DNA from 3 places in the Citricoccus sp. SGAir0253 genome. Region 3 is predicted to be linked to each of the others. Evidence: riboswitches for the same ligand, from Rfam matches in the RefSeq annotation. Region 3 holds a riboswitch; each other region holds the start of a gene.
What was found. Region 3 has a riboswitch for S-adenosylmethionine ahead of E7744_RS13640 (AMP-binding protein). Riboswitches for the same ligand answer to the same signal wherever they lie in the genome.
Positions count from the first base shown of each region.

Region 1: another riboswitch for S-adenosylmethionine. It lies ahead of E7744_RS12585 (acyl-CoA dehydrogenase); the one in region 3 lies ahead of E7744_RS13640 (AMP-binding protein).
Region 2: another riboswitch for S-adenosylmethionine. It lies ahead of E7744_RS02110 (O-acetylhomoserine aminocarboxypropyltransferase/cysteine synthase family protein); the one in region 3 lies ahead of E7744_RS13640 (AMP-binding protein).

Region 1 covers NZ_CP039424.1:2,881,648-2,887,557, forward strand. Annotated here, with positions in the region: gene E7744_RS12580 (acyl-CoA dehydrogenase family protein) at 1-880, opposite strand, end outside; gene E7744_RS12585 (acyl-CoA dehydrogenase) at 960-2,363, opposite strand; SAM riboswitch class IV at 2,418-2,535, opposite strand; gene E7744_RS12590 (long-chain-fatty-acid--CoA ligase) at 2,744-4,381, opposite strand; gene E7744_RS12595 (TetR/AcrR family transcriptional regulator) at 4,484-5,212, shown strand; gene E7744_RS12600 (queuosine precursor transporter) at 5,238-5,910, opposite strand, start outside.
Region 2 covers NZ_CP039424.1:466,029-471,938, forward strand. Annotated here, with positions in the region: gene E7744_RS02105 (FAD-dependent oxidoreductase) at 1-1,429, shown strand, start outside; SAM riboswitch class I at 1,639-1,751, shown strand; gene E7744_RS02110 (O-acetylhomoserine aminocarboxypropyltransferase/cysteine synthase family protein) at 1,757-3,085, shown strand; gene E7744_RS02115 (cystathionine gamma-synthase) at 3,087-4,322, shown strand; gene E7744_RS02120 (DUF1852 domain-containing protein) at 4,330-5,358, shown strand; gene E7744_RS02125 (methionine synthase) at 5,364-5,910, shown strand, end outside.
Region 3 covers NZ_CP039424.1:3,121,129-3,127,038, forward strand. Annotated here, with positions in the region: gene E7744_RS13620 (ABC transporter permease) at 1-96, shown strand, start outside; gene E7744_RS13625 (rhodanese-like domain-containing protein) at 286-585, shown strand; gene E7744_RS13630 (OsmC family protein) at 714-1,415, shown strand; gene E7744_RS13635 (sodium:solute symporter) at 1,412-3,106, shown strand; SAM riboswitch class I at 3,158-3,262, shown strand; gene E7744_RS13640 (AMP-binding protein) at 3,274-5,421, shown strand; gene E7744_RS13645 (hypothetical protein) at 5,530-5,910, opposite strand, start outside.

The DNA of each region.
Region 1 (5,910 bases), 240 kb from region 3:
TGACCCCGTGGCTGAAGGACCGGCGGCGGCCGCGCACGTAGGCGGCCGAGTCCCGCACCACGGCCTGGGCGATGCCCGTGAGCGAGGCCAGGTGCAGGAACTGCCACGAGGCCTGGCCGGTGGCCACGCGGGTGCCGTCGTCCAGGCCGCCGCGGTAGACCTCGGCCGGGTCCACGGGGGTGTCCTCGAACACCGTGGTGCCGGAGGCGGTCAGCTGCTGGCCGAAGCCGTCCCAGTCGTCCAGCAGGGTCACCCCGGGGGCGTCCACCGGCACCGTTGCGGCGATCTCCTCGCCGTGGGCGTCCACGGCGGCCACGATGATCCAGTCGGCGTACAGCGAGCCGGTGGAGTAGTACTTGGTGCCGTTGAGCCGCCACGTGCCCCCGGCGTCCTGCACGAGCCGGGTGGTGCCCTCCCCCACCGCGTTGTCGATCTCGGTCACCGCGTTCCCGACGACGGCGCCCTCGCCCAGGCGGCGCAGCCACCGGTCGCGGAACGCCGGGTCCGGGTGCCCCAGCACGTTCTCCTGGTTGATCAGGTGGGCGCGCAGCGCCTGGGTCAGGTTGGAGTCCGCGGCCGCGAGCTCGACGATGAGCCCGGCCGACTGCGCGAACGTGAGCCCGGAGCCGCCGTACTCCACCGGCACCCGCAGGGAGGTGAAGCCCGCCTCGGCGAGGCGACGGACGGCGTCGCGGTCGATGATGCGCCCGGCCTCGCGCTCGGCGGCGCTCTCCGCGATGGAGGCGAAGACCGGGGCGAGGCGCTCGCGCACCGCCGCCAGGCGGGCGGCCTGCGCGGCGGCGTCCTGGGCGGGGTCGGTGGCGGTGGCGGTGGTCCCGGCGGTCGGGGTGGTCGCCGCGGGGTCGTGGGTCAGGGTCATTGCTCTGGTCCTTCCGTGGTGGTCTGGGGTCGGGGTGCTCGAGGGCAGGCCCGTCCGGGCGGACGGGTCCCGGACCGGCTCAGGGGCCGGCGGGGGCGGAGTTCCGGGCGGTGGAGTGGAACGGCGGGACGGTCCCGTTGAGGCGGTAGTCGCCGACCGCCCGGGTGCGGTAGACCAGCGGGGTGTGGCTCGCGATGGTGCGCGCGTTCAGCCAGTGCCGGTGCAGCTGCCGCGCGGCGTCCGTGGCCGAGGCGCCGCCGCACTCGAAGACCTGGTTGGTGGCCTCCAGCACCAGCTCGGAGACCACGAGGCTGGCCTCGGACAGGGCCACGTTGGCGCGGGCGTGGGCCTCGAGGACCACCGGGTCCTCCAGGTCCCGGTGGCCGCGCACCTGCCGGAAGGACTCCTCGACCACGGCCGCGGCGGACGTCACGACGTGCCGGGCGGCGGAGACCTTCGCCGAGACCGCGCCGATGACCTGGTGCACCAGCGGGTCCTCGGCGGGGGTCTCGGCCAGGGCGTGGTCGTAGGTGCGGCGGCGCGCCCGCACGAAGTCGGTGATCGCGGCCAGCGCCGCCGCCCCGATCCCGGCCTGCGTGGCGGAGAGCACCACCCACAGCACCGGGTAGGCCAGCACGCCCGTGGGGACGTTGAACTCCTGGGTCCGGTGGGCCCGCACGGGCACCCGGTCGAAGGTGGTGGTGCCCGAGGCGGTGAGCCGCTGCCCGAAGCCGTTCCAGTCGTCGATCCGGCGCACCCCCTCGTGGCCGGCGTCCACGATCGCGAACACCGGCCCCTCGTCCTCCCGGCCGGGCCGCGTGGCGGTCACGAGCAGGTGGTCGGCGAACAGCGCCCCGGTGGAGTAGAACTTGTCCCCCGTGATCTCGGCGACCTCTGGGCTCCCGACGGCCGAGGCGGCCTGGGCGGTGTCCGGATCGGCATCGGTCCACAGCACGGGCCGGGAACCGGCGGCCGGGGGGAGCTCCACGAGCGCGTTGCCGAAGATCCGCCCGGCCGCCACCTCCGCCAGCCACCACTCGGAGACCGCGCCCTGGGACTCGTTCTGGTGCTGCTCGGTGAACATGAAGTGCCCGTGCAGGGCCTGCGGGAGGTTCGAGTCCGCGGCGGCCAGGTCCACCAGCAGGCCGGCGAGCTGAGGCAGGCTCGCCCCGATGCCCCCGTGCTCGCGGGCCAGGCGGACGCGGGTGAAGCCGGAGGCGCGCAGGGCCTCGATCGCGGCGAAGGCCAGCTCGTGGTCCAGTTCCCGCTGGGCCGCCCCGGCCGCGATGGCCGCGAAGACGGGGGCGAAGTGGGCGGTGAGCTGGGCGTCCGTCGGGGCGCCCCCCGCGGTGGCGGCCCACAGGTCCGCGAAGGTGGGCAGGTCTCCCGGCAGCGGGGGCCCGCCGGCCAGCGTCGCGCTACTGCCGTCCGGGCGGGGCGTTCCGGGGGCGGCGGTGCGCTCGGGTCGGGTCGTGTCGGTCATGGTCGCCTCTCGGTCCGGGCACCACGCGAACGGTCCGGGCGTCGGGACCGCGGGGTGCCGTACTTGCCCGCGCCGCCATGCGCGACCGGGCCGAATCCTCACCTGGAGCACCCCACTACGGCGAGAGGGTTGCCGTCCGGCCAGCCAGGGCTTGTCACCGGATCTCGTGATTCTGCTGCCACCCTAGGGGGCGGGGCCCGTGGCCCCAAGGGCCCGGGTCATGTTTCGCCGTCCACCGTCACGGAGGCCGGCGCCCGGGGCGCACGAGGCCCCGTGTGACGTCCGATGACGTCACACGGGGCCTCGTGACGAGGGGGTTCCCTCCGCCCGCTGGCGCGGCCGTCACCACCCGGCCGGCGGCCCGGGGGCCGTCGTCCCGCTCAGGACCTCGCCGGGGACGCCGGCTCCTCGTCCCGGAGGGAGCGCAGCATGGTCTTGCGGATCTTGCCGGTGGCCGTGCGCGGCAGCTCATCCACGAACGTCACGCGGTCCGGCACCTTGAACCCGGCGAGCGACTCCCGGCAGTGGGCGCGGAGCTCCTCGGCGGTCACCGGCGCCCCGGCCTCGGCCACCACGAAGGCCACGGGGCGCTCGCCCCACTTGTCGTCCTGGACCCCGACGACGGCCACGTCGGACACCCGCGGGTGGGCGTGCAGCACGGACTCGACCTCGATCGAGGAGATGTTCTCGCCCCCGGAGATGATGATGTCCTTGGCCCGGTCCATCAGCTGGACGTAACCGTCCGGGTGCATCACGCCGAGGTCGCCCGTGTGGTACCAGCCGCCGCGGAAGGCCTCGGCGGTGGCCTCGGGGTTCTTGAAGTACTCCCGCATGACACCGTTGCCCCGCAGGACCACCTCGCCCAGGGTGGTGCCGTCCGCGGGCAGCCGGTTCAGCTCGGCGTCCATGACGGCGACCTCGCCGGCGTGCACCATCGGCACGCCCTGGCGGGCCATCAGCCGGGCCCGCTCGGCGGCGGGCAGCCCCGCCCACGCCGGCTGCGGCTCGCAGATGGTGAACGGCCCGTACACCTCGGTGAGGCCATAGACGTGCACGGGGGTGATGTTGAGCGCCTCGAGCGCCTCGATGACCGACGGCGGCGGGGCGGCCCCCGCGGTGGTCATCCGCAGCTCCCGGTCCAGGGGGCGGGCACGCCCGGACTCGTGGATCATGGCGCACACGACCGGCGCCCCGCACAGGTGCGTGATGCCCTCGTGGTCGAACGCGTCCCAGATGGCGTCCTGGCGCACCGCGCGCAGGCACACGTGCGTGCCGCCCGCGGAGGTCACCGCCCACGGCGTGCACCAGCCGTTGCAGTGGAACATCGGCAGCGTCCACAGGTAGCGGGTGGTCCCGGTGTAGCCGTTGTGGAACACCGCCCCCTGGGCCGCCAGGTAGGCACCGCGGTGGGTGTAGACCGCGCCCTTGGGCGGGCCGGTGGTGCCCGAGGTGTAGTTGAGCGTGATCGGCGACTCCTCGTCCTCCACCCGCCACGGCAGGTCCGGCCCGGCGGGCCCCTGGGCGAGGAAGTCCTCGTAGGCGAGGGCGCCGGCGTCGGTCCCGCGGGGGTCCGCGTGGCCGGCCTGGTCGTCCACGATCTCCACGACCAGCGGCCGGTGCGGCAGGTCCTGCACGACCTCGCGGACCGTGGCCGCCACGTCGCCGTCCGCGAGCACCACCCGGGCCTCGGAGTGCTCCAGGATGTACTCCAGCTCGCGGGAGGTCAGGCGCGGGTTGAGGGGGCTCAGCACGCCCCCGGCCAGCGGCACGGCGAAGTGGGCCGCGAGCATGGCGGGGACGTTGGGCGCGATCACCGCGACCGTCTGGCCGGGCTCGATCCGCGCCCGGAGGGCCTTGGCCAGCCGCTGCACCTCGGCCGCGAACTCGCGGTAGGTGGAGCGCCGCTCGCCGTACACCACCGCCTCCCGGTCCGGGAACACGGCGGCCGTGCGCCCGAGGAAGGCCAGCGGCGTGAGGGGTTCGTGGGCGGCGGGGCGGTCTTCGGCCAGGGCGGTCATGCGGTCCTCCGGGAGACGGATCGGTGATCTCCGTCACTATCCACTGATACTGGGTATCATGTCAAGCAACTCCGTCTCACCCGCCATGACCCGAGGAGCAGGATGGACCCGGCCACCGCCCCCAGCACGCTCGCCGCCCTGCTGCGGCTCCTGGACGCCCGCGGCTGGGACCGCACCACGGTGGACGACCTGGCCCGGGAGGCCGGGATGAGCCGGGCGACCTTCTTCCGCACCTTCGGCAGCAAGGAGGACGTGGTCTTCGCCGACCACGCCGCCATGCTCGCCCGGCTCGGCGACTTCCTCGACCGGACCGGGCACGACACCGCCTCGGCGCTGCGCGAGGGACTGCTGCTGGTGTTCCGCTACCACCTCGACGACCCGGAACGCACCCTGGCCCGGCACCGGCTGCTGCGCCAGTCCCAGGCCCTGCGCAACCGGGAGCTGCTGACCTCGCACCACTACGAGGCGGTCTTCCGCCGCTGGCTCCGCGAGCGACTCGCGGGCACGGCCGCGTCCGGCGACGGCGAGGGGAACACCGAGGGGGACGGGAGCGGCGTCGGGCACGACGTCGCCCCCGTGGCGGCCGCCCTGGCGGGCGCGTGCGTGGCCTTGCACAACAGCCACCTGCGCCAGTGGCTCCGGGCGCCCGACGACCGCGTGCTGGAGGAGTTCTCAGCCCGGGCCAGGCGGCTGATCCACGTGGTGCTGGAGGGCTACGGGGCGTCGCCCGGCGCCGCCGCGACGGCCCGGCCGGTCGCCGTGGTGACCGTGGTGGACCCGCACGCGGACACCGAGGAGATCGTCGACGCCGTGCGGCGGGCCCTGGGCTGAGGCGCCCGGGCGACCGGCGGCCCGGTCAGGCGGCCGGGGCGGCGGCCCGCCCGTACTCCGGCTCGGCGCGCTTGACGACCGCGATGACCCCCATGGTCACCGGCGAGAGCACGATCTCCACGAGGGACTTGAAGACGAAGCCGACCACCACGTAGTTGACGAAGGTGGGCAGGTCGGTGATGCCGATGACCCCGGCGGCGATGGAGCAGAAGACGAGCGTGTCCAGGAACTCGCCCACGAGCGTGGAGGCGGCGATGCGGCCGAACAGCAGCCGCTCCCCCGCCCGCCGCTTGAGCCGGACCATGATCCAGGAGTTCGCCAGCTGGCCCACGAGGAAGCCGAGCAGGGAGGCGAGCACGATCAACGGCACGGGCGCCAGGGTCCGGACGAGCTCGTCCTGGCCGTCGTACCACTCGGCCCCCGGCAGCGCGATGATGATCCAGTAGCACAGGGCGGCGAACGCCGAGAGGCCGAAGGTGGTGACGATCGCCCGGCGGGACGCCCGGAAGCCGTAGACCTCCGAGACCACGTCCCCCACGATGTAGGCCAGCGGGAACAGGAAGAAGCCGCCGTCGGTGACGATCGGCCCGAACGTCACGCCCTTGGACGCACCGAGGTTGGACAGGATCAGCACCACGGCCATCACCGCCGTGAAGATCGCGTACAGGCCGGTGCCGGTGGGGGCGAAGCGGGCGACG
Region 2 (5,910 bases), 670 kb from region 3:
CCCCGCCCCGGGCCGCCCGCTTCGCCTGGCGATCATCGGCGCTGGACCGGCCGGCGTGTACACCGCGGACCTGTTGACCAAGGCCGAGCGGGACTTCGAGTTGAGCATCGACCTGTTCGACCGGTACCCGGCCCCGTACGGGCTGATCCGCTACGGGGTGGCCCCGGACCACCCGCGGATCAAGGGCATCGTCAAGGCCCTGCACAAGGTGTTGGACCGCGGGGACATCCGCTTCCTGGGCGGGGTGGACTTCGGCACCGACCTGACCCTGGAGGACCTGCGCCGCCACTACGACGCGGTCGTGGTCTCCACCGGGGCCATCCGGGACGCCGACCTCGACGTGCCGGGCGTGGACCTGGAAGGCTCGTTCGGGGCGGCGGACTTCGTGTCCTGGTACGACGGGCACCCCGACGTGCCCCGCCACTGGCCGCTGACCGCCCGGGAGGTGGCGGTGATCGGCAACGGGAACGTGGCCCTGGACGTGGCCCGGATGCTGTCCAAGCACGCCGAGGACCTGCTGGTCACCGAGATCCCCGAGAACGTCTACGCCGGGCTGGCCTCGTCCCCGGTGACGGACGTGCACGTGTTCGGCCGCCGGGGCCCGGCCCAGGTGAAGTTCACCCCGCTGGAGCTGCGCGAGCTGGCGCACTCGAGGGACGTGGACATCGTGTTGTACCCGGAGGACTTCGAGTTCGACGCGGCCTCGGAGGAGGCGGCCACCACGAACAACCAGGTCAAGACCATGGTCGGGACGCTGACGAACTGGCTGATGGAGCAGGAGGACCGCCCGGGCACGGCCTCGCGGCGGCTGCACCTGCACTTCCTGCAGCAGCCCGTGGAGATCCTCGGGGCCGACGGGGCGGTGGCCGGGCTGCGGATGGAGCGGATGGAACTGGACGGCACCGGCAACGTGACCGGGACCGGGGAGTACACCGACTACCCGGTGCAGGCGGTGTACCGGGCGATCGGCTACCACGGGTCCCCGGTGCCGGGGCTGGCCTACGACGCCGGCCGGGGGGTGGTGCCGAACGAGGCCGGCCGGGTGCTGGACGAGGCCGGGGCGGTGGTGCCGGGGGTGTATGCCTCGGGGTGGATCAAGCGGGGCCCGGTGGGGCTGATCGGGCACACCAAGGGGGACGCCCTGGAGACCATCGGGTGCCTGCTGGAGGACCAGCCGGGGCTGTGGACCGCCCAGGACCCGGACGAGCAGGCGATCCTGGACCTGCTCACCGGGCGCGGGGTGGAGTACACCACCTGGGAGGGGTGGCTGGCCCTGGACGCCCACGAGCTCGCCCTGGGCGCCGAGGCCACCGCCACCGGCCCCGTCGAGCGCGAACGCGTCAAGGTCGTCCCCCGCGAGGAGATGCTCGCGGTGTCCCGCCGGGACCCCGTGCCCGCCGAGGCGAGGGTCCTCGAGCCGGCGCGGTAGGCCACCCGGCCGGCGACGCGGCCGGCGACGCGGCCGGCGACGCGGCCGGTGCCGGGGCGTCACAACCGGTCACAAACCGGCCCCTGGCCTCGGCCGGAGCGCCCGGGCGCGGCCGTCCGGCCCGGAACGTCCGGGCGTGCCGCAATGTGACGCCCCGGCCCCCCGTCCGTTGGACTCCGGGGCGGCCCATCCAGTGGGATGAACCCACCACACCATCCAGAGCGGCCGAGAGATCTGGCTCGACGACGCCGCAGCAACCAGTCGGCCGGCCCCGGGACACCGGGACCGGCGGGCACGGTGCTACCGCCAGGATCGATGGAGGATCGAATGCATCACCACGCCACCCACCAGGTCCACGCCGGCTACGAGCCCGAGGCCCCGCACTGGCCGGTTGCCGTGCCCATCCACCAGACGGCGGCCTACCGCTTCCCGGACCACGCCACGGCGGCCGCCATGTTCCGGCTGGAGACCCCGGGCTTCACCTACAGCCGGACGGGCAATCCCACCGTGGCCGTCTTCGAGAACCGGCTGGCCGCCCTCGAGGGCGGGATCGGGGCCATCGGCACCGCGACGGGCCAGGCCGCCGTCGCCCTGTCCCTGCTGACCCTGCTGCACTCCGGGCGGCACCTGGTCGCCTCCAGCCAGCTCTACGGGGGCACCGTGGACCTGCTGACGGACACGTTCGCCGACTTCGGCATCGAGGTCACCTTCGCCGACCCCGCGGACCCGCCGGCCTGGGCCGCGGCGATCCGGCCGGACACCCGCGCGTTCTTCCTCGAGGCCATCACCAACCCCTTGGCCACCCTGCCGGACCTGCCCGCGCTGGCGGACCTCGCCCACGCCGCCGGCGTGCCGGTGGTCGTGGACAGCACGCTCGCGACGCCGGCCCTGTACCGCCCGCTGGAGCACGGCGCCGACGTGGTGGTGCACTCCGCGACGAAGTTCCTCGGCGGGCACGGCACGGTGCTCGGCGGGGCGATCGTGGACGGCGGGACGTTCGACTACGGCGCGGCCCCCGAGCGGTGGCCGCAGCTGGCCCGGCCCAAGGCCCGCTACGGCGGGCAGGCGCTCGTCGACCGGCACGGCCGGGGCGCGTACCTCGCGCTGGCCCGCAGCAAGTTCCTGCACGACCTCGGCCCGTCCCTGGCCCCGGCCAGCGCCGCGCAGTTCATCCAGGGCCTGGAGACCCTCGAGGTCCGCGTGGCCCGGCACGGGAGCACCGCCCTCACGGTGGCCGAGCACCTGGCCGGGCACCCCGCCGTCGGGCGCGTCCACCATCCGGGGATCCCCGGGCACCCCAGCGCCGCCCTCGCCGCGCGGGACTTCCCGCACGGCACCGGCTCGGTGTTCTCCTTCGACCTGGCGGCCGGACCGGAGGCCGTGGGCCCGTTCATCGACGCGCTGGAGCTGTTCCAGCTCGTGGCCAACGTGGGGGACGTGCGCTCGCTCGTCTGTCATCCCGCCACCATGACCCACTGTCGCCTCGCCCCGGACCGCCGCGAGGCCGCGGGGATCGGCGAGACCACGATCCGGCTGTCCATCGGGCTCGAGTGTCCGGAGGACCTCATCGCGGACCTCGACCACGCCTTGGCCACCGTGCCGGCCTCCGCACCGGCCGCCGTGCCGGCCTCCGCCCTGGCCGGGGAGGTGCGCTGAGATGACCCTCCTGGACCACACCGCGAGCACGGGCACCGCGCAGGGCACCCGGCAGGGCTTCAACACGACGGCGGTGCACGCCGGCCAGGAGCCGGACCCGCTGACCGGGGCGGTCGTGCCGCCCATCTACCAGACCAGCACCTTCGTCCAGGACGGCATCAACGTGCTGCGCGGCGGGCACGAGTACAGCCGCGGGTCCAACCCCACGCGCAACGGCTTCGAGACCCAGCTGGCGGCGCTGGAGCACGGGAGCCGGGCGTTCGCGTTCGCCTCCGGGCTGGCCGCCGAGGACGCCCTGCTGCGCTCGGTGCTGCGCCCCGGGGACCACGTGGTCCTGGGCGGGGACGGCTACGGCGGAACCAACCGGCTCATCAACGGCGTCCTCGGCCCGTGGGGCATCCAGAACACCCCTGTGGACATCACCGACCCCACGGCGGTCGCGGCGGCGGTCCGCCCCGGCACCACCGCCGTGCTGTGGGTGGAGACCCCCTCGAACCCCCTGCTGGGCATCGCGGACCTGGCGGCCTGGGCGGAGATCGCCCACCGGGCCGGGGCCCTGCTCGTGGTGGACAACACCTTCGCCTCCCCGTACCTGCAGCGGCCCCTGGACCTGGGCGCGGACGCGGTGGTGCACTCCACGACCAAGTACATCGGTGGGCACTCGGACGTCCTCGGCGGGGCCGTGGTGGTGGCCGACCGGGAGTACCGGGGGCAGGGACTGGCCGAGGCGGTCGGCTACCAGCAGTTCGCCGCCGGAGCGGTGGCCGGCCCGCAGGACAGCTACCTCGCCGCCCGCGGGCTGAAGACCCTGGGGCTGCGCATGGACCGGCACGGCGCGAACGCCGCGGAGCTGGCCGGCTGGCTGCAGGGCCGGCCGCAGATCGCGCAGGTCTACTACCCGGGGCTGCCGGAGCACCCCGGGCACGAGCTGGCCAGCCGGCAGATGGACGGCTACGGCGGGATCGTGTCCGTCCGGCTGGCCGGGGGAGAGGCCGCCGCGCGCGCCTTCGCCCAGTCCACCGAGCTGTTCGCGCTCTCGGTCAGCCTCGGCGGGGTCGAGTCCCTCATCTGCTACTGCTCCGAGATGACCCACGCCTCCGTGCGGGGCACGGCCCTGGAGGTGCCGGCCGACCTGGTCCGGCTGTCCGTGGGCGTCGAGGACGTGGCCGACCTGCAGGCGGACCTCGAGGCGGCGCTGGAGCGCGCCGCGGACCTGTCGGCCCCCATCCGAGCGTGAGGACAAGATGCACCAGATCACCCAGACCAAGGACTTCACGTTCGGCATCCGCACGACCCGCTTCGACGAGGACTACTGCCCCTCGTCCAGCTCGCGCGGCACGACGAACTTCGCGAACCTGGCCCGCGGCGAGGACCGCCGGCAGAACCTGCGCAACACCCTGACGATGATCACCGGCCGCCTCAACGACCTGGCCCACTGGGACAATCCGGGGCGGGACCGCTATGCCGTGGAGATCGACATCGTCTCCGTGGACCTGCACCTCGCCGGCGGCGACGACGGCGGCGAGGACGTGGCGTTCCCCCTGATCGAGATGCTCGACGTGGGGATCCGGGACACGGTGTCCGGCGTGCGCGTCGACGGGATCGTGGGGAACAACTTCTCGTCCTACCTCCGGGACTACGACTTCAGCGTGGTGCTGCCCGAACACCACGCGAGGGCGCCGCGGTCCAGCGTGCCCGACGACTTCGGGGACCTGCACGGGAAGCTGTTCACGCACTTCCTCGACTCCGAGGCCTACCGCGAGCGCTTCCCCCAGCCGCCCGTGATCTGCATCAGCGTCTCGAGCACCAAGACGTACCGACGGCTCGAGAACCACCACCCGATCCTCGGCGTCGAGTACGGGCAGGACGAGTCCTCCCTGACGGACCGGTACTTCGGGAAGATGGGGCTGCGGGTCCGCTACTTCATGCCCCCCGGCGCGGTCGCGCCCCTGGCGTTCTACTTCCGGGGCGACCTCCTCAACGACTACTCCAGCCTGGCGCTCATCGGCCTCATCAGCACCATGGAGGCGTTCCAGAAGATCTACCGCCCGGAGATCTACAACGCCAATGCGGCGGCCGGCCGGATCTACCGGCCGAGCCTGGAGAACCTCGACTACTCGGTGACGCAGATCGCCTACGACCGCGAGGAGCGCAACCGACTGGCCCTCACGCAGGGCAGGTTCACGGAGGAGCACTTCGTGAAGCCACACCAGAGCCTGCTGGAGCAGTGGGCCGCGGCCCATCCCGCACGAGAGACGGAGAACCACCGATGAACGCGATGAACACCCTGTTGCCCACCACCATCGTCGGCAGCCTGCCCAAGCCCTCCTGGCTCGCGGAGGCCGAGACGCTGTGGTCCCCGTGGAAGCTGGACGGCGAGGAACTGCGGGAGGGCCAGCGGGACGCGCTGGGCCTGGCCGTGGACGAGCAGCGCCGGGCGGGGATCGACATCGTCAGCGACGGCGAGCAGACCCGTCAGCACTTCGTCACCACGTTCATCGAGCACCTCAGCGGCGTCGACTTCGAGCGGCGGGAGACGGTGCGGATCCGCGACCGCTACGACGCGAGCGTCCCGACGGTCGTCGGCACGGTGGGCCGTGAGCGCTCGGTCTTCGCAGACGACGCGAAGGCCCTGCGCGCGCGGACCAACCGGCCCATCAAGTGGACGCTGCCCGGTCCCATGACCATGATCGACACCCTGTGCGACAAGCACTACGGCAGCCGCGAGAAGCTCGCCTGGGAGTTCGCGACGATCCTCAACGAGGAGGCCCGGGAGCTGGAGGCGGCGGGCGTGGACATCATCCAGTTCGACGAGCCCGCCTTCA
Region 3 (5,910 bases):
TTGGTCCTGGCGATCATCCTGCTGGCCGTGATCGGCAAGGCCACCGACGCCGTCCTGGGCCTCGTGGAGAGGTGGGCGGTCCGGCGCTGGACCTGACCGGCCCCGCCGCCCCTCCCCTCCTCCCCGCCCATGACTTTGCGGGCAGAAGCCACCGGTGGATTCTGCCCGCAAAGTCGCGTCCTAAGGGTACTTGCATACCCCTGGGGGTATCTTGCATACTGGTTCCGACCGAACCCGTCCGAGACCCCGCGGCGCGCCGCGGGGCCCGCCGCCCCAGGAGGCCCCATGCCCGAGATCACCATCACCGATGCCAACCAGCGCCGCGCCCAGGACCAGGTGCTCGACGTCCGCGAGGACTTCGAGGTCGTCGAGGGGATGATCCCCGGCGCCCTGCACATCCCCATGGGCCAGCTCGGCGCCCGGCTCGGCGAGCTGGACCAGTCCCGCCCCGTGATCGTCGTGTGCCGCAGCGGCAACCGCAGCGCCCGCGTGGCCGAGGCCCTCAACCAGGCCGGCTACACCGCGGACACCATGGCCGGCGGCATGATGGCCTGGCAGGGCTCCGGGCTGCCCACCGACCGGTAGTCACCGCCGGGAGGCCCGTCCCGGCCCTGACGAGGACGGGCGCCCGGACGCGGGGCGTGGGCGCACGTCCGGACGCGGGGCGTCACCCGGACACCTCCCGTTCCCGGACGGGTCCTAGGATGACCCGCGTGCAGCCCCGATTCACCGAGACGCCCGTGGACAGCGAGTCCAAGACCCTGCGCGCCGCAGGGACCTGGACCGGACGACAGCAGACGCGGGTGGCGATCCGCGGCTTCGCCTTCACCGTGGACGAGCCCGAGGCGATCGGGGGCCGCGACGAGGCCCCCACGCCCATGGAGTACCTCGCCGGCGCCGTGGACGCCTGCATCACGGTCACGATCGACCAGGCCGCCGCCCGGCGCGGCCTCGGGCTGACCGGGATCTCCACCTACTCCCTGGCTCGCCAGGACCGCCGCGGCCTGGCCGGCACCGCGGACGTCCAGCCCTACTTCCACGCCTACCGCCTGCAGGTCTGCGTCGGCACCCCCGAGACCGACCCGGCGGTCCTGCGGGACTTCGCCGCCGCCGTCGAGCATTCCTGCCCCGCCGTGAACCTGCTGCGGGACGCGAACGTGGACCTGACCGTGGCGTGGTCCTTCGCCGCGCGCACCGTGGCGCACGACGCCGAGGCCGCGTGCAACCTTGCCCTCGGCTATCCCGTGCCGAACGCGCCCGTGGGCGCCCCGGAGCCTGTCTTCACCTGCGAGGACGCGGACGTGCGCCGAGGGCCCGACGGCGGCGCACCGGCCGGGCGGGCCGGCGCCCCGGGCACTGCGGGCGCGGCGGACGCGGGCACTGCGGGCGCGGCGGACGCGAGGGTGCGCGCATGACCGCGGCGGGGCTGTGGACGATCGCCTTGGCCCTGGCCTACACCGCTTGGCTCGTGCTCGGCGGGCGGATCGTCACGCGCCGCCGGGAGACCGGCCGGGGCGGGTTCTTCGTGGGCGGCCGCTCCTTCGGGCCCTGGACGGTGGCGTTCTGCATCACCGGCCTGTTCTCCGGCTCGTCCTACATCGCGATCGTGGAGCTGAGCTACCGGACCGGCGTCTCGGCGATCTGGTACGGCGTCGCGGAGACGGTGCAGGTGCTGCTCATCGCGCTGCTGCTGGTCAAGCCCCTGCGGGAGCGGCTCGTGGTGACGGTGACCGGCATCATCGGGGACCGGTTCGGCCGGGCCGCCAAGGCCGTGGGCTCCGTCATCACCGGGCTCACCTTCCCCATGTACTCCGTGGCCACCACGATCGCCTTCGCCTCCGCGCTGTCCGTGGTGACGGACCTGTCCCTGCCGCTGTCCGTGGCCGTCACGGCCGTGGTGCTGCTGGGCTTCCTGTCCTCCGGCGGGATGCGCTCGGTCGGGTTCAGCCAGACCATGAACGTCGTCATGATCGGGCTGATGTTCCTCGTGGGGCTGTGGGCCCTGCTCGCCGAGCCGGGGCTGGCCGGCCCCGGCGGGCTGGCCGCCTTCGCGGCGGAGCGCCCGGAGATGTTCGACCCGGTCAATGCCGGGACCTCGCTGATCGTGGCGTGGTTCGGCACCTTCATCATCAACGTCCCGCTGGCCCAGGCCGCGTTCCAGATGTCGATGTCCGCCCGCACCCCGGCCGACGGCCAGCGGGGCCTGCTGCGCGCCGCCGTCCTGGGCGCCCCGCTGCTCGTGCTCGGCGTGCTCGTGGGGGTGGCCGCGGCGATCGTCACCCCGGGGGGCGCGCTGCCGCTGGTCTCGATCGCCGAGTACGTCACCGGCACGGTGCCGCCCTGGGCGGCCGGCGTGTTCTTCGTGGGCCTGTGGGCCTGCGCCCTGGGCTGGGCCGGGCCCTGCCAGTTCTCCGGGGCCACCTCGCTGGGCCGCGACCTCGGCTCCGCGCTGCACCCCGGGGCCACCGAGGCGCAGCTGGTGCGCTACACCCGGGTGGCGCTCGTGGGGCTCACGGTGGTCATGGTCGCCTTCGCCCTGCTGCGCACCGAGGAGTCCGCGTGGTGGAACGTCATGGCGTGGACCCTGCGCAACGGCGCCACGCTGGCCCCCGTCCTCGCCGCGTTCGCCTGGCCCCTGGCCACGCGGTCCGCGGCCCTCGCCGCCATGCTGGCCGGCTTCGGCACGGGGCTGGCCTGGTACGCGGCCTCCGGCTTCCACCCCACCGCGTTCCTGCTCGGGCTGCATCCCGTGTGGCTCGGGATGGCCGTGAACCTGCTGGCCATGACCGCGGTGACGCTCGCGCGGTCCGAGTGGCGCCTCGCCGCGCCGGGCCGCCGCCGCCAGCGCGGGGTGACGGCCCTGGCCGGCGCCGGGGTCCTCGTGGCGCTCGCCGCGGTCGTCTGGCCGTGGCTCACCGCGAACGGGATGACGGGCCTGCTGCTCGGCGCCGTGGCCCTGTGCCTGTTCTCCGCTGCGGTGCTCCTGACCGAGGGCACCGGGACCCGCCGCGCCGCCGGGGGCGCCCGGGAGGACGCAGGCGCGGTGGAGCCCTCCTCCGCCGCGCCCTCCCCGGGGACGGCCGCCTCGGCACCGCCCGCCGCGTAGCACGCGGTCACCCGTTTCGCGCCCGGGGCCGGACCGGCCGTACAGTGGAGTCGACCATCCCGAGCGGCCGAGAGATCTGGCTCCGTGACGCCGCAGCAACCCGCGGGACCGGCAGTGCGCCGGCCCGCCAGGTGCTACCGCCAGATTCGATGGAAAGAAGGTTTCCCGTGCCTGTCCACGCCTCCGCACCGACCGTTCCCGCCGCCCTGCCCGCTCCCCTGCCGGCCGCCGTCGTGGACGCCGCCGACCCCTCCGTCCACCCCGGCCGCCCCGCGGGACTGCTGCACGGCGGCCTCGGGGACGGGTCGCCCGTCCGCGAGGAGGACCGCCTCGCGTTCTGGGACGCCGCCGCCCGCCGGCTGGACTGGGACACCGAGTGGCACACCGTGCACTCGATGACCCCCGCGGACCCGGCGGCCGAGCGCGGCCCGGAGATCCGCTGGTTCGAGGGCGGGCGCCTGAACGTCGCCGCGAACTGCGTGGACCGCCACGTGGCCGCCGGGCGCGGGGACAAGGTGGCCCTGTACTTCGAGGGCGAGCCGGGCGACCGCCGGGCCGTGACCTACGCCCAGCTGCAGCGCGAGGTCAGCAAGGCGGCCAACGCCCTGCTGGAGCTCGGGATCGGGAAGGGCGACCGCGTGGTCGTCTACCTGCCGGTGCTCGTGGAGACGGTCGTCATCACGCTGGCGTGCGCCCGGATCGGCGCCGTGCACTCGCTCGTGTTCGGCGGCTTCTCCGCCGAGGCGCTGCGCTTCCGCGTGGAGGACACCGGGGCGAAGCTGCTGGTCACCACGGACGGCCAGTTCCGCCGGGGCCAGGCCGTGCCGGTCAAGGCCAACGCGGACGAGGCGGTGTCCGGGGACAACGCGATCGAGCACGTGCTGGTGCTCGACCGCACCGGCCACACCGAGACCGGGGACGGGCCCGGGCAGATCTCCTGGACCGAGGGCCGGGATGTGTGGTGGCACGAGCTCGTGGACCGCCAGCCGGACACCCACGTCCCGGAGGCCTTCGACGCCGAGACGCCGCTGTTCATCATGTACACCTCCGGCACCACGGGCCAGCCCAAGGGCCTGGTGCACACCTCCGGCGGCTACCTCACGCAGGCCTCCTGGTCCCACGACTACCTGTTCTCGAACCCGGACGCGGAGCAGCGGGAGAAGGACGTGCACTGGTGCACCGCGGACCTGGCCTGGGTCACCGCGCACACCTACGAGATCTACGGGCCGCTGTCCAACGGCGTCACGCAGGTGATCTACGAGGGCGTGCCGAACGCCCCGCACCCCGGCCGGCACTTCGAGGTGATCGAGCGCTACGGCGTCACCAGCTACTACACCGCGCCCACCCTCGTCCGCTCGCTCATGGGCTGGTTCCCCGAGGGCATCCCCGCGCAGTACGACCTGTCCTCCATCCGCCTCGTCGGCACCGTGGGCGAGGCCGTGAACCCGGAGGCGTGGACCTGGGCCCGCACCCAGGTGGGCCGGGACCGCCTCGCCGCGCTGGACGCCGCCCTGCAGGCCGAGACCGGCGACGCCGGCGCCCGGGTGCCGCGCGACGGCTCGGTGGGCGTGCCCATGGTGGACACCTGGTGGCAGTCCGAGACCGGCGCCACCGTGCTCTCCCCGCGCCCGACGGACGAGCGCTTCAAGCCCGGCTGCGGGTCCCGCCCGCTGCCGGGCGTGGACACGGCCGTGGTGGACGACGACGGAGCCGCCGTCCCGGCGGGGGTGCAGGGCAAGGTGGTGGTCACCCGCACCGGCCCGGCCATGGCGCGCACCGTGTGGGGCAATCCCGCCCGGTACTTCAGCTCCTACTGGAAGGACTACGCCGAGCAGGGCTGGTTCCTGGCCGGGGACGGCGCCAAGCTCGACGAGGACGGGGACACCTGGATCCTCGGGCGGATCGACGACGTCATCAACATCTCCGGGCACCGGCTGTCCACGATCGAGATCGAGTCCGCGCTCGTCTCCCACCCGCAGGTCGTCGAGGCGGGGGTCTGCCCGGTGCCGGACGCGAAGACCGGGCACGCCGCCGTCGCCTTCGTGGTGGCCCGCGAGGGATACGGCGCCGCAGGCGGGGACGTGGCAGGGGCCGCCGAGGAGCTGCGCCACCACGTGGGCCGCGCGATCGGCCCCGTGGCCAAGCCCCGCGACGTGGTGTTCGTGCCGGACGTGCCCAAGACCCGCTCGGGCAAGATCATGCGGCGCCTGCTCACCCAGCTCTTCGAGGGCACCGCCCTGGGGGACACCACGAGCCTGCAGAACGAGCCGTGCGTGGGGCAGATCGCCGACGTCATGGCCCGCCGCCGGGGCTAGTCAGTCGGCCCGGACCGCCCGGGCCCCATCCCCGTCGGGAGCGACGGGAGGGCCCCTGGGCGGGGGCAGGGAGGGCACGGCCCCCGGCGGCGCCGGGGGCCGTCCGGGTCACTTCAGCAGGCCGCGGGCGGCCTTGGCCCACGCCTCCGTGACGTCCTCGGCGAACTGGATCTGGGTGTTCGCGGCATCCTTCGCCCACTGCGTGCGGGCGTTGCCCGCCATCTGGCGCTGCAGCTCGAACAGGCTCTTCGCGGCCTTCGTGGAATTGTCGACGACGGAGCGGCTGGTGGACTTCGAGGCCTCCTGCATGGCCGAGTTGAACTCCCGGACGCGCTCGGAGTTCTGCGCGACCATCTCGCCGAGGCGCTCGGAGTTCTGCTCGACCATCTCGCGCACGCGCTCGGAGTTCTGCTCCACCATCTGGCGCACGCGCTCGGCGTTCTCCTCGAAGCGCCGCGCGGCCTCCTCGGCCATCCTGGTGGCCTGGTC